DNA from 2 places in the Microbacterium sp. CCH5-D1 genome. Region 1 is predicted to be linked to the other one. Evidence: predicted binding sites of a transcription regulator. Region 1 holds the regulator's gene; the other holds the start of a gene.

Evidence for each region. The regulator LexA, encoded in region 1, represses DNA repair genes until DNA is damaged. The targets are predictions, from matches to a motif close to TCGAACANNTGTTCGA.
Region 2: the regulator LexA is predicted to act here: its motif matches at 3,705-3,720, upstream of AX744_RS09625 (DmpA family aminopeptidase).

The regions. Positions count from the first base shown of each region.
Region 1 covers NZ_LSJW01000236.1:3,168-10,621, reverse strand. The annotation lists gene priA (bifunctional 1-(5-phosphoribosyl)-5-((5-phosphoribosylamino)methylideneamino)imidazole-4-carboxamide isomerase/phosphoribosylanthranilate isomerase PriA) at 1-304, opposite strand, end outside; gene hisH (imidazole glycerol phosphate synthase subunit HisH) at 408-1,043, opposite strand; gene hisB (imidazoleglycerol-phosphate dehydratase HisB) at 1,040-1,657, opposite strand; gene AX744_RS13880 (histidinol-phosphate transaminase) at 1,654-2,739, opposite strand; gene AX744_RS13875 (LysM peptidoglycan-binding domain-containing protein) at 2,821-3,189, opposite strand; gene lexA (transcriptional repressor LexA) at 3,480-4,166, shown strand; gene AX744_RS13865 (S9 family peptidase) at 4,294-6,174, shown strand; gene smpB (SsrA-binding protein SmpB) at 6,196-6,672, opposite strand; gene ftsX (permease-like cell division protein FtsX) at 6,736-7,454, opposite strand, start outside.
Region 2 covers NZ_LSJW01000155.1:4,203-11,656, forward strand. The annotation lists gene AX744_RS09615 (flavin monoamine oxidase family protein) at 111-1,466, shown strand; gene AX744_RS09620 (TIGR00730 family Rossman fold protein) at 1,435-2,475, opposite strand; gene AX744_RS09625 (DmpA family aminopeptidase) at 2,529-3,689, opposite strand; gene AX744_RS09630 (APC family permease) at 3,841-5,301, shown strand; gene AX744_RS09635 (TetR family transcriptional regulator) at 5,323-5,922, shown strand; gene AX744_RS09640 (pyridoxamine 5'-phosphate oxidase family protein) at 6,023-6,526, shown strand; gene AX744_RS09645 (proline--tRNA ligase) at 6,556-7,454, opposite strand, start outside.

The DNA.
Region 1 (7,454 bases):
CCAGAGCCGCCTCCAGCGTCGCGTCGTCGCGGATACCACCCGAAAGCTCGATGTTCACGCCCTTGAACTGCTTGATGACCTTGCGCAGGATCGGCGCGTTGCTGCCCCGACCGAAGGCCGCGTCGAGGTCGACCAGGTGGATCCAGGAGGCGCCCTGCGACACCCACTCCCCTGCGGCGTCCAACGGGTCGCCATAGCTGGTCTCGGTTCCGGCCTCGCCCTGAGTCAGTCGGACGGCCTTGCCCCCGGCGACATCGACCGCGGGAAGGAGCGTGAGCGAGGGGGACTGCGCGAAGTCGTTCATGGGGTCCTTGGATCGGGAAGCTCTTCGGCCCGGTGCGGGCACGAGAACCGAGGGTAGTCCGCCGGGCGGCGGGGAACAAAACGGGTGACGTCGGCGGGCGTCGTCAGAGACTCTCGACCCAGTTGCGCAGCAGCTGGATACCTGCTTCGCCGGACTTCTCCGGGTGGAACTGCGTCGCCGACAGCGGGCCGTTCTCCACGGCGGCGAGGAAGGGATCGCCGTAGGTCGTCCAGGTCAGGACGGGTTCCGGGAACGGCGGAATGACATCGAGCTGCCAGGACTGGGCGGCGTAGGAGTGCACGAAGTAGAAGCGCTCCTGCTCGATGCCGCGGAAGAGCACGCTGTCGGAACCGGGCGCGACGGTGTTCCAGCCCATGTGCGGAAGCACCGGCGCGTTGAGCTCGGTGACGGCTCCGGGCCACTCTCCGAGCCCTGCGGTGTCACGCCCACGCTCGACGCCGTGCTCGAACAGCACCTGCATCCCGACGCAGATGCCGAGGACGGGACGGCCACCGGCCAGACGGCGGTCGATGATCTCGTCGCCTCCGTGCGCACGCAGGGCATCGCGAACCGCTTGGAACGCGCCGACGCCGGGAACGACCAGGCCGTCCGCCTCGAGGGCGGTGGTGCGGTCGCGCGTCAGCACGGCGTCGGCACCGGCAGCCACGAGAGCCTTGACGGCCGAGTGGACGTTGCCCGACTCGTAGTCGAACACCGCGACGCGAGGAGCCGACGTCACAGCGCGCCCTTGGTGGACGGAATGCCGTCGACGAGCGGATCCAGCGCCTTCGCCTGACGGAACGCACGCGCGAACGCCTTGTACTCCGCTTCCGCGATGTGGTGCGGGTCTCGGCCGCCGAGCACACGCACGTGCACCGTGAGAGCGGCATTGAACGTGATGGCTTCGAAGGAGTGGCGGACGAGCGACCCTGTGAAGTGTCCGCCGATCAGGTGGTGCTCGAACCCCTCGGGCTCCCCCGTGTGCACGAGGTACGGGCGGCCCGAGATGTCGACCACGGCCTGCGCGAGCGCCTCGTCGAGGGGGACGAGTGCGTCTCCGTACCGGGAGATGCCGGACTTGTCGCCGAGGGCTTCGAGGATCGCCTGTCCGAGCACGATCGAGACGTCTTCCACGGTGTGGTGTGCGTCGATGTGGGTGTCACCGGAAGCGCGCACGGTGAGGTCGGTCAGCGAGTGCTTCGCGAACGCCGTGAGCATGTGGTCGAAGAAGGGCACCGAGGTGTCGATGTGGCTCGCGCCGGTCCCGTCGAGGTTCAGCTCGAGCTCGACGGTGGACTCCGACGTGCGGCGCACACGGCTCGCGGTGCGCGGGGTCGGTGCGGAAGTGCTCATGAAGCCGATCCTATCGAGGCCAGAGCATCGAGGAACGCGGTGGTCTCGGCCTCGGTGCCCGCGCTCACCCTCAGGTGTCCTGGGATGCCGACATCGCGTACCAGCACCCCCTGGTCGTACAGCTGCTGCCAGGTGGCCTTCGGGTCGGAGACTCCACCGAACAGCACGAAGTTCGACCAGGATTCGTGCGGCTGGTAACCCAGCGCCTCGAGAGTCGCCGTGATGCGGTCGCGCTGCTCGACGATCTCCTCGACCATGCCGAGCATGACGTCGGCATTGCGCAGCGCCGCGATGGCCGCCGCCTGGGTGAGTGCGCTCAGGTGGTACGGCAGACGCACCAGCCGCAGCGCGTCGATGAACGCCGGGTCGGCCGCGAGATACCCGACACGGGCCCCGGCGAACGCGAAGGCCTTGCTCATCGTGCGCGAGACGGCCAGACGCGGCCGCCCCTCGAGCAGCGTCAGTGCGGAGACCGCGTCATGCGGCGCGAACTCCTGGTAGGCCTCGTCGACGATCACTATGCCCCTGGCAGCCTCGTACACCGCTTCGATGACGTCGAGTCCGAGTGGCGTGCCGGTGGGGTTGTTGGGAGAGCAGAGGATGACCACGTCCGGCTCGGCGGCCCGCACCTGCTCGGCCGCCTCCTCCGGAGTGATGGTGTAGTCGGGCTGACGCGTGCCGGCGATCCACCGCGCACCGGTGCCCTGCGCGATGAGCGGGTACATCGAATAGGTCGGCGCGAACCCGAAAGCCGTGCGACCAGGGCCACCGAAGGCCTGCAGGATGTGCTGGAGCACCTCATTGGACCCGTTCCCCGCCCAGATCTGCTCGGGGACGAGACCGTGGCCCAGGTACTCCGCGAAAGACTCGCGAAGCGTGGTGAACTCACGATCCGGGTAGCGGTTGACATCACGGATAGCGACGGCGATGTCATCGAGGATGTCGCTCGCCACCGCATCGGGGATCGGATGCGTGTTCTCATTCACGTTGAGCGCGATGGGAAGCGGCGCCTGTGGAGCACCGTATGGCTTCAATCCGCGGAGATCGTCACGTAGCGGGAGATCGTTGAGGGAGAGGGTCACCCTTCCCATGCTAGGCGGCGCTTGAGGTTGATGACGCAAAGTCGCCGCCCCAGGAACTCCTCGTCTGAGCCCTCCGCCGGATCAGCGCGCGTACTGAGCCGGGATCGCCAGAGTCTGCCCGATCTGCAGCTCCCCACCGCGCAACAGGTTCATCCGGCTGATGTCGCCGATCACATCGCGCGGGTCGGCGTCGGGCGCGACGCCGGTGGCGATGGACCAGAGCGTGTCACCGGGCATGACGGTGACGGTCTCGACGCCGACGGGTGCGGTGTCGGCACCCGACGCGACCGCGCTGCCGCCGCTGAGCGCCGCGAACGCGATGCCGGCGGCGAGGGGCACCGACGCCAGGGCGAGCAGTACAGCGCGACCACGCGTCGTCAGCCGGAGTCTCGTCGAAGGACGGGGCGATGCCGGGATGACTGCTGCGGTGCTGAAGCCGATGCTGCTCATGTGGTGCTCCTTAGCCTGTCCCGGAGCGGTGAGGCTGCCGGGGAAGTTGGCGTAGCGTTCGCATTCACGACTCGGCCGGGAGCCGGGAATGCGAAGCTACGTACCGAAGATATCTTCGAGTTCGAACATCTGTCAAGTATTCTTCGAAACCACACCGGGGAAAGAGGCCGACACGCTCGAACAGATCTTCCAGATCGGCCCGATTCTCGGATACGGTTTCGATAAGGACACCCCACCACGGGCCTCCGACATTCGAAGAGGGACGTCGGATCACGCACTGAAGGAGCACCATGAGCGAGAACTCTGCCGCCGAGTCGGAGGCACCGCGCACGCGCCGCCGGAAGAGCCTCAGCCCGAAGCAGATGGCGATCCTCGAGGTCATCCAGAACTCGATCGCGAACCACGGCTATCCGCCGAGCATGCGCGAAATCGGAGACGCCGTCGGTCTCAAGTCCCTCTCCAGCGTCACCCATCAGCTCGGACAGCTCGAGCTGAGTGGCTACCTGCGCCGCGACCCGGGGAAGACCAGGGCGATGGAGGTGCTCATCGATCTGCCGGGCGCCAGCACCGAGAACCCGGCCGACGTCGCGACTCCCGTAGGCGACGCCGCGCTCGTCCCCCTGGTGGGACGGATCGCCGCCGGCGTGCCGATCACCGCGGATCAGCAGGTCGAGGAGATCTTCCCGCTCCCCCGCCAGTTGGTGGGCAAGGGCGACCTGTTCATGCTCAAGGTCTCCGGCGAGTCGATGATCGACGCCGCCATCTGCGACGGCGACTGGGTCGTGGTCCGCTCCCAGAACAGCGCGGAGAACGGCGAGATCGTCGCGGCGATGCTCGATGGCGAGGCGACGGTCAAGGTGCTGCGCCGCCGGGACGGCCACACCTGGCTCCTCCCCCGCAACTCGGCATTCGAACCCATCCTCGGCGACGAGTCCGTCGTCCTCGGCAAGGTCGTGGCGGTGCTCCGCGCCGTCTGACCCTCGATCCGGTCAGCGCGGACCGGGCCTGGTCGTGTCGGTGACCGTCTTCCCTTCGCGCGCTTCCACAGTGGTCGGGCCCACGGCGTGGCCGCACACGCGGTGCGACGCCGCATAGGCTCGACACATGTCGTCGTCCCCTTACGGTTCCTGGTCATCCCCGTTCTCCGCCGCCTCGGTCGCCGCGTCTTCACCGCGCATCGACGGCGGCCGTTTCGTCGGCTCGGAGATCTGGTGGGGCGAGTCGGTGCCGGCCCAGAAGGGCCGCGTGACGGTGCGGAGCTCCTCCGGAGCCGAGATCCTCCCCTCCCCCTGGAGCGCACGCTCACGTGTGCACGAGTACGGCGGGGGTGCGTGGACGGCGGACGAGCACGGCACGCTCTACTTCGTCGACGCGAACGACCAGCGGGTTCATCGTCTGAGCGTGGGAGGCGAGCCCGTTGCTCTCACCCCTCCCGGGCCCTCCCACGGCGGCCTGCGTGTGCAGTCCGGTCGACTGCTGGCCGTGCGCGAAGACCTCTCCCGCACGCCGCATCTCCGAGCGATCGTCGAGATCCCGCTCGACGGCTCCGCAGCCGAGGATGCGTCCGCGATCACGGTGATCGTGCAGGGCGATGGTTTCTTCGCCCACCCCGCGCTCTCCCCCGACGGCACCCGCGCCGCGTGGGTCGCGTGGGACAGGGGCCGCATGCCGTGGGAGGACGCGCACGTGCAGGTCGCCGAGGTCGGTGAGGACACTCCGCGCACGATCCCCTCACGGGCGGCGCTGCAGCCGGAGTGGCTGAGCGACTCGGAGTTGCTCTTCGCCGATGATCCGGGTGGGCGCTGGGCCCTGCAGCGCATCTCCCTGGACGGTGTGGTCCCGGTCGGCACCGCACGGCAGGTCTCACCCTCGGACGCCGACACGGGCTATGGACTCTGGGTCCTCGGCAACCGCTGGTATCAGCTGCTCGACGACGGCCGCGTCGTCGCCGTCCGGACGAACGGGCGCGACGAGGTCGTGGTGATCGATACCGATGATGCTGCCGACGACCGCGTCGACGTCATCTCGTTCCCCGGAGACGGCCATGTGAGCGTCGACGATGTCGACGGCACCCGCGTGCTCCTCTCCGGCAACGGTTCGCGTGCGAACGCCGGGCTGTGGTGCGTCGACGTCGTATCGGGTGCCACCGTGGCGGTGCGCGGCGGCGAACCGGTCGATCCGCAGTGGATGCCCGCTGCGATGCCGATCGAGATCCAGGGCCCGCACGGAGAGGTGCACGCGTTCGCGTACCCGCCGGCGAACCCGCACGCGACGGCTCCCGATCACGAGCTCCCGCCCTACATCGTCCTCGTGCACGGGGGGCCGACGGCGCACGTGACCGGGGCGGCGTCCGAGGCGATCGCGTTCTACACGAGCCGCGGCATCGGCGTGCTCGACGTGAACTACGGAGGTTCCACGGGGTATGGCCGCTCGTACCGTGAACGTCTCGACGGCCAGTGGGGCATCGTCGATGTCGACGACGTGATCGCCGCGGCCCGCGGTCTGGCGGACGCGGGCCTGGCCGACCCCGACCGGATCGCGATCCGCGGCGGGTCGGCCGGCGGCTGGACCGTGCTGTCGGCGCTGGTGCGGGGCGGAGCCTTCGCTGCCGGGATCAGCCGCTACGGGGTCGCCGATCTGCGCATGCTCGTCGCGGAGACCCACGATTTCGAGGCGTCGTACATCGACGGTCTGGTCGGCCCCCTCCCCGAGCACGAGCACCTGTACGTGGAGCGTTCACCGCTCACGCACGCCGACCGGATCGACGCGCCCGTGCTGCTGCTGCAGGGCGGCGAGGATCGCGTGGTTCCGCCCTCGCAGTCCGAGGCGATCCGAGACGCGCTCGCGGCACGCGGAGTCGACCACGAGTATGTGCTGTACCCCGCCGAGGGGCACGGATTCCGCAGCGCCGACACGATCGTCGACGCCCTCGAGCGCGAGCTGACGTTCCTCGGCCGTGTGTTCGGCTTCGAGCCGCGTCTGTGAGGACGGCTTCCCCCGCGAGGGTCACTCCCCCACGCGGTTGCGCAGACGCATGGCGCGGTCGGCTTCGCGGGTGTCCTGACGCTCACGCAGGGTCTGTCGTTTGTCGTACTCGCGCTTACCTTTGGCGAGGGCGATCTCGACCTTGGCGCGACCGTCGGAGAAGTACAGCTTCAGCGGGATGAGGGTGTATCCCCCTGCCGAGACGGCGTGGGCGATCTTCGCGATCTCCTCACGGTGCAGCAGCAGCTTGCGGATGCGCTTGGCCGAATGGTTCGTCCAATGCCCCTGCGAGTACTCCGGGATGTGCACTGAGTCGAGGAAGACCTCGTTCCCCTTGACGAACGCGTAGCCGTCGCTGAGGTTGGCTCGTCCCTGACGCAGCGACTTGACCTCGGTGCCGGTGAGCACCATCCCCGCCTCGTACGACTTCTCGATGGCGTAGTCGTGACGTGCGCGACGATTGGTCGCGACGACCTTCTCTCCGCGTTCCCTGGGCATGATGCTCTCCTGTTGCCGTGATGAGCCCGATCGATCGATCCGACCGAGCAGCCTTTCAGGCTATCAGGTGCGCAGCCAGCGTCGGATCGCGAAGCCCGCGGACAGGGCGGCGAGGATCACTCCGATGCCGATCAGCACCGGGACGACCAGTGCCGCGTCCTGCATCGTGACCCACGTCGTGATGAACGGCACCCTTCCCCGCAGATAGCCGTTGACGCCGAAGTGCACGCCGGCGACGACCGCGGCGCTGGCCAGGGCCGACCCCAGGAAGGCCGCGAACACGCCCTCCAGCACGAACGGGGTCTGGATGAAGCGGTTGGACGCTCCGACGAGGCGCATGATGCCGATCTCCTTGCGCCTCGCATACGCGGACAGGCGGATCGTCGTGCCGATCAGGAGAGTCGCGGCGATGAGCATGAGTACGGCGATCCCGACCGCGATGTAGGTCGCGACGGTCAAAGCGGAGAACAGGGGCTCCAGGTACTGCAGCTGATCCTTCACCTGCTCGACCCCAGCCTGTCCGCTGAAGGCTTCGGCGAGCACCTGGGACTGGCCGGGATCCTTCATGGTCACGAAGAACACTTCGAAGGCCTGGTCGGGAGTGAGCACGCTCGCCTGGTCCGCGCCGAGCTGGTCGACGAGTTTGGCGTAGGTCTCTTCCTTGGTGTCGAAGGTCATCGAGCTGATGAGCGGTTTGAGCGCATCGCCCTCGAGCTGCGCACGCACGGCTGCGACCTGCTCCTCGCTCGCCGCACCGTCGAGACACGTCTCGGATTCCGACA
Region 2 (7,454 bases), on a different contig from region 1:
TCGTCGCGCCTGTTCGCACGCGCGACATCCGTACCACGATACCCTGTGCCCACCGGCTCCCGCACGGCGGCGGCGGTGGCGGAATCCCGGAGCCGCTCGAGGAGGAGCACGTGAGCACATTCGACACGGTGGTGATCGGCGCAGGCATGTCGGGGCTCACGAGCGCCCGGATGCTCGCCGACGCCGGTCAGCGCGTCGTGGTCCTCGAGGGGCGCGACCGCATCGGAGGCCGCATGCACACCGACCGCAGCGCCGGATTCCCGGTCGATCTCGGCGCCTCATGGATCCACGGCATCGAGAACTCCCCGCTGTGGGACCTCGTGCATGCGCTGCGCATCCCGGCGATCGAGTACACGGTGGGCAGCTTCCAGGTGGGAGGTCGCCCGATCGAGAACTACGACGGCGAGGGCCGCCGTCTGGACGAAGCCGCGACCGCGCAGTGGGTCAGCGACGTCGACCTGGCCGACCGCCTGCTCGTGGAGGAGATCGCCGCATCCTCCTCCGGCGACACGTACCTGGACGTCACGGAGCGCGCTCTGGACAGGTCGGGGCTCTCCCCTGATCGCATCGACGACATCCGCGAGTTCTTCCGCCATCGCGTCGAGGAGCAGTGCGGCGCCTGGATCGGCGATCTCGATGCCCATGGCCTCGATGAGGATGCGATCGAGGGCGACGAGGTCATCTTCCCCCGCGGTTACGACGAGCTCCCCCGCCGCATCGCAGACGGCCTCGATGTGCGCCTGGAGACGGTCGTGACCCGCGTGAGCCGTTCCGCAGCGGGCGTCGTCGTGCGCGCCGGTGATACCGAGTACCGCGCGGACCGCGTCATCGTCACCGTGCCGCTCGGGGTCCTCAAGGCGGGAACGATCTCGTTCGATCCCGAGCTCCCCGAAGCGGTCTCCGGCCCTATCTCCCGCCTCGGGATGGGCGTGTTCAACAAGGTGTTCGTCCAGTTCCCCGAGCGCTTCTGGGACGAGGAGACGTACGTGATCCGCGCACTCGGCGACGCCGGCGAGCACTGGCACTCCTGGTACGACGTGTCGGCAGTGAGCGGGATCCCCACGCTCCTCACCTTCGCCGCCGGCCCTTTCGGTCGTCGGATGCAGGACCTCGCTGATGCCGAGATCGTCGCCGACGCGGTCAGCGCTCTCCACGTCCTCTACGGAGACGCCGTCGGTGAACCGCTCGCGCACTGGGTCACGCGTTGGGGCGAGGACGAGTTCTCGAACGGCTCGTACTCCCACCTCGCCCTGGGATCGACGCACCACGATCACGATGCTCTGGCGGGCCCCGTCGACGGGGTGCTGCACTTCGCCGGCGAAGCCACCTGGGGCGATGAGCCGGCCACGGTCGGGGCGGCGTTCTACTCCGGCCACCGCGCTGCGGAGCGCATCCTCGATCGCCCGGTCGATCTCGCCGACTTCGCCGCCCGCATCACCGCGCGGGAGCAGACGGTAGGGCGTTGATCGCGCCGATCAGTCGGAACAGATTGCCCACCTGCCGCTGATCCAGGTGCAGGATCAGGCGCGGGAGGTCGAGGTTGTCGGCGTCGGCGACCTCCGGCTGACGCGGGCCCGTCCGCTCGATCCTCCCCGATGACAGCATCGAGCCGAACTCCTCGTTGAGCCGATCGATCTCCTCGTCCGTCGGCTCCGCCTTGAGCCGCAGCACCAGCGCATCGCCCACCCAGCGCAATGAGTCGTAGTTGTGCCAGAAGCCCGTGATCTCCGCCCTGGCCGCATCGACCGAATCCGTGATCACGACGCGATCGAAGTCGCCCTCCGAGATGACCCCGGTCGGGGCGAGATGGTCGTCGATGAAGCTGCGAAGCCCCTGCCAGAACGTGCCACCCGGCTCGTCGAGGAGAACGATCGGCGCCGGTTCCGCCTTGCCGGTCTGCTGCAGGGTGAGCAGCTCGAACATCTCGTCGAGGGTGCCGAACCCACCCGGCAGGCAGATGAACCCGAGCGATTCCTTGATGAGCATGAGCTTGCGGGTGAAGAAGTACTTCATCGCGACCACGTGGTCCTGGCCGGCCACGAAGCCGTTGGGCTTCTCCTCGAACGGGAGCCTGATCGAGACGCCCAGCGAGAGGGCAGGACCCGCTCCCTCGGAAGCCGCCTGCATGATGCCGGGCCCCGCCCCCGTGACGACCATCCACCCATCCCCCGCGAGGGCCGAGGCGACGTCGCGCGCCGTCAGATACAGCGGATCGTCCTGCCTGGTTCGCGCCGAGCCGAAGACCGTGACCTTGGGGACGCCGCGGAACGGAGCGAAGAGACGGAACGCATCCCGCATCTCGGCGAGCGCTGCCGAGGCGATCTTCAGATCGAGGCGGTCGGCGCCGTCCTCCCCCAGAAGGATCGCGGTGCGCAGCATCCGCATCACGAGCCTGCGGTCGGTGTGCACTCCCGCATCGTCGAGGACGGCGTTGATCTCGGCGCTGAGCGCTTCAGGGAGGGGTTCGTCGATCATGCCTCCAGGGTGTCATGCTCCGGGGCGACCGTGGCCTCCTGCCACGCCGTCGCTCAGACTCCGCGGGACTCGTCGACGGCCGCCCGGATCTCGTCGTGCGGGAGCGCGAGGCTCCTGTGCCCGTCGCGTCCTGTCATGTCCTGCGCTGCGACGAGTGCGTTCCACACGGCCTCGTCGACGGCCTGCACCGCTGCCGTCAGGAAGGGATCGATCCGCCCCCACGGGATCAGGCGCATGGTCTCGTAGACCTCGTCGCTCCCCTCCGGGAACTGCGACGTGAGCGCACCCTCGTTCGCGGTGGAGAACGCGAGGACGATGTCGCCCGAGAAGTGACTGCCCGCGGTGCCGCTGCGGCCGAGACCCAGGGCTCCCCGACGAGCCAGTGCCGCGCACTGACCGGGAAGGAAGGGGGCGTCAGTGGCGATGACCACGATCGCGGATCCGGCTCCTCCCGGGGCATGTTGGCGCCGCTCCCGAGCGAACCAGCCGTCGTCGCCCATCGGGTTCGGCGCCGACGATCGTGCGCCCAGGTCGATGCTGCCGAGCCGAAGCTCGTCGCGCGCACCGAAGTTCGCCTGGATGAGGACTCCGACGGTGTACTCGGCACCGCCGTACGCCACCGTTCTGGATGCCGTGCCGGTGCCTCCCTTGAAGCCGTAGCAGTTCATCCCCGTCCCTCCGCCGACGTTCCCCTCCGCCGGTGCGGCGGTGCTGGCCACCTCCAGGGCCGACCACGCGTCCGCCGGCGTGACGTGACCGCCGTTGATGTCGTTGAGGTATCCGTCCCAGGTCTCCCCGACGACGGGCAGCATCCACTGGGCGGCGACGTGCGGGGCGATCTGCGCCACCCAGGAGTCGATACCGCTGTGCACGGCTCCGACCGCATGCGAGCTGGTGATCCCGATCGGCATGGACAGCGATCCGGACTCGTCGATCCATGCGCGGCCGGTGAGCTCGCCGTTCCCGTTGAAGGCGTGGACGGCCGCAGCACAGGGCACGCCCACTCCCTCGCGGCCCCGGGGCAGGACGGCGGTGACCCCGGTGCGGACGGCGTGCGCTCCCTCCCCCGCGATCATTGTGCGATATCCGACGGCCACACCGGGGACGTCGGTGATCGCGCCGTGGGTGCCGCTGCGTCCCGCGAACGGGACCCCCAGATCCCTTGCCCTGATACGCCTGCGTGACGACTCCGACGCCGATGAGGAAACCACCATGTACTCCACTCTGACCTGAACGTATGTTCAGAGAGTATGTCATCCAACGCATGTTTTGCTTGACTTAACCCGGCTGTGCCCTTTGAATCACTGTTCAAGAGCTCGCACCGTCCGATACGCACCCTCCCGACAGCAGATTCCGGAGCCGCAGATGTCTCAGCCGAATCCCTCCGTCCCCACGACCACGACCACGACGCTCGCCCAGCGGCGCCTCGGAGTCTGGGCGATCGTCTTCTTCGTGGTCTCCGCCGCAGCTCCCCTCACGGTCGTCGCCAGCGCTGCAGCCACGGACTTCCGTCTCGCCGGCATCGGCGGCCCGGGCGCGATGCTCGCCAGCGGTGTCGTGCTGATGCTGTTCGCCTTCGGTTTCACCGCCATGTCGAGGTATGTGCGCAACACCGGCGCCTTCTACGTCTACGGCGCTCGAGGACTCGGCAAACCCGTCGGCATCGGCATCGTGTTCGTGACGATCTTCTCCTACACCGCCCTGTGCATCTGCTTCTACGGCTTCGTCGGGTTCTTCGGGGAGATGACGTTCTCCGCACTCTTCGGCATCGATCTGCCCTGGACCGTCTACGCGCTGCTGGCGCTCGTCATCGTCGGGGTGCTCGGCTACCGCAAGATCGATGTCGGTGCCAAAGTTCTGGGCGTCCTGCTCACGGCCGAGGTCGCCATCCTGCTCGTCCTCGCGATCGCCGTGCTCGCCTCGGGCGGCCCCGAGCCGATCTCGTTCGCCTCCTTCGCACCCGAGAACGTCTTCTTCGCCGCCGGGAGCGGCGCGCTCTTCGTCTTCGGGTTCGGTGCCTACCTCGGCTTCGAGAGCACGGCGATCTACGCCGAGGAGGCGCGGGATCCGGCACGCACCGTGCCGATCGCGACATACATCTCGATCGCGTTCCTCGGCGTCTTCTACGCCTTCACGTTCTGGATCCTCACGGTCGCCTTCGGCATCGAGGGCGTGCTGCGCCTCGCCCTGCAGGACGACTTCCAGGACATGGTCTTCCACGCCGGCGACGCGTACCTGGGCGCGTGGGCGTCCGTGACGATGCGGGTGCTGATCGTCACGAGCTTCTTCGCCTGCCTCCTCGCGTTCCACAACGCCAGCTCCCGGTACCTCTTCTCGCTCGGACGGGAGCGTCTGCTGCCGTCGTGGCTCGCGCAGACCCAGCCGACGACGCAGGCACCTCACCACGCAAGCCTCGTGATCTCGATCGTGTCGCTCGTGGCCATCGCGGTGACGATCATCAGCGGAGCGGATCCCTTCCTCGGCTTCGCGCTCCCTGTGTACTCGATCGGCGTGGCCGGGTTGGTCTTCGCCCAAGCCGTGGCCGCCATCGCCGTGGTCGGCTTCTTCCTGAGAGGGCGGCGAGGCCACAGCATCTGGCGGGTACTGGTCGCACCGGCGCTCGGGGCGCTCGGTCTGATCGTCGGATTCGTCCTCATCGCGACCAACTTCGATCTCGTCACCGGCCTCCAGGGGCCCGTCAACCTCGCGCTCCTCGCCCCCACCCCCGCCCTGTTCGTGGCCGGCATCGTCGTCGGGATCGTCCTGAAGCGACGTCGTCCCCGCCACTATGCTGAACTCACCACGCTCGTTCCCGACGACGAGTAGCGCCAGGCGCGAGGAGGATACGTGGCCGAGCAGCGCAAGCACGCCACCCGACGGGCGGAGCTCATCTCCGCGACCAGGCGCGTCGCCGGGCGCAGCGGTCTCCTCGGCACGAACGTGCGCGCGGTCGCCGCGGAGGCCTCGGTCAGCGCGGGGAGCGTGCTGTACTACTTCTCCACCTTCGACGAGCTCATGTACGCGACCGTCGAGGGTGTCCTGGAGGAGATGTACGAGAGGCGACGCGCACTCGCCGAGAACGAGCCCGACCCGGCGAAGCGTCTGGTCGCTCTCGTCACGGCCGGGATCCCGGACGAGATCAGCGACCAGCTGCGCATGGCGTACGAGAGCATCCCCCTGCTGCGGGAACAGCCTCAGTATCGTCCCCTGCACCGCTCCATCGTCGAACGGCAGGTCGCGCTCTACAGATCGACGATCGAGATCGGCACGGCGCTCGGCACCTTCCGCCCCACCGCCGACCTCACCGTGATCGCACGGAACATCGTCGCTCTCGAGGACGCGTACGACCTCTACCCGCTGATCGGCGTCGAGCTGGGAGCGCAGACGTACCGGTCGAACATCCTCTCCTACGCCCGCACTGCCCTCGACTGCGACTTCGGCGGCTGAACCCCGCCGTCCACTCGTCTGCCTTCGGCGATGTCGAGCACGGCGGCTGCTCCCTGTCAATGCCCGTGTGCCCGCACGCTCCGCACGGCACGCTGACGTCATGACAGAGATCACAGGACCCGAAGCCCTCGCCCGCATCGCCGAACTCGTGGAGGACATCGACATCACGATGCTCACCACGACCGACGACGACGGCAACCTCGTGAGTCGGCCGATGTCGACCAGGCAGATGGACGACGCGGGCGACATCTGGTTCTTCACCGCTGAGGACACCGAGAAGGTCCACGAGGCCCGAAAGCACCGCGACGTGGGCCTCGCCTACTGCGATGCCAAGGGCATGCGATACGTGTCGGTCGCCGGCACCGCAGAAGTGGTGCACGACCGCGCCAAGATGGAGGAGCTCTACTCCGCGTCGCTGGAGATCTGGTTCGCGGACGGCCTCGACACCCCGGGCATCGCCCTCCTCAAGGTCACGCCGAAGGTCACCGAGTTCTGGGAGCCGTCGAAAGGCAGGCTCGCGCTCGCGGCGGGTGCGCTGAAGTCGCTCGTGACCCGGGACACCCCGGACGACGACACCATGAACCACGGCCGCATCGTCTGCTGACGATGCGGCCGTGAAGGCTCACTGTGGGGTCAGTGCGCGGCGGAGAGTCGCGGCACGACCTCGTCGACGGAGACGGCCTCGCGCTCCCCGGTGGCGCGGTCCCACAGCTCGACCTGGCCCTCCGCGGCCCCGCGGCCGACGATGACGATCTTCGGCACACCGACGAGCTCGGCGTCTCCGAACTTCACTCCGGGCGAGACCTTCGGCCGGTCGTCGTAGAGCACGTCGAGCCCCGCGGCTTCGAGCTGAGCGGAGATCCCCTCCGCGACCTCGAACGCGACCTGGTCGCGGCCCGCGGCGACGACCTGCACGTCGAACGGCGCGACGGACGCCGGCCAGATGAGGCCCTTGTCGTCGTTGTTGAGCTCGGCGATGATCGCGAGGATACGGGTCACGCCAATGCCGTACGAGCCCATCGTGACGGTGACGAGCTTGCCGTTCTCGTTCAGCACCTTGAGGCCCAATGCCTCGGCGTACTTGCGTCCGAGCTGGAAGACGTGCCCGATCTCCATGCCGCGAGCGAGCTCGACCGGACCGGAGCCGTCGGGGGCGGGATCGCCTGCACGCACGTTCGCGATCTCCACGATGCCGTCGGCGGCGAAGTCGCGGCCGGCCACCACGGAGTGCGCGTGCTTCTCGTCGATGTTCGCGCCGGTGATCCAGCTCGTGCCCTCGCTCACGCGCGGATCGACGAGGTAACGGATGCCGGTGGCCGACTCCTCGCCGAGCACTGCTCCCGTCGGCGACCACGGACCGATGTAGCCCTTCACGAGCAGCGGGTTGTTCTCGAAGTCGTCCGCGGTGGCCGTCTCGACCTCGGCGGGCGCGAAGGCCACCTCGGCGCGCTTCTCATCGACCTCGCGGTCACCGGGGATGCCGACAATGACCAGTTCGCGGGTGCCATCGAGATGCGTGAGGGCGAGGACGA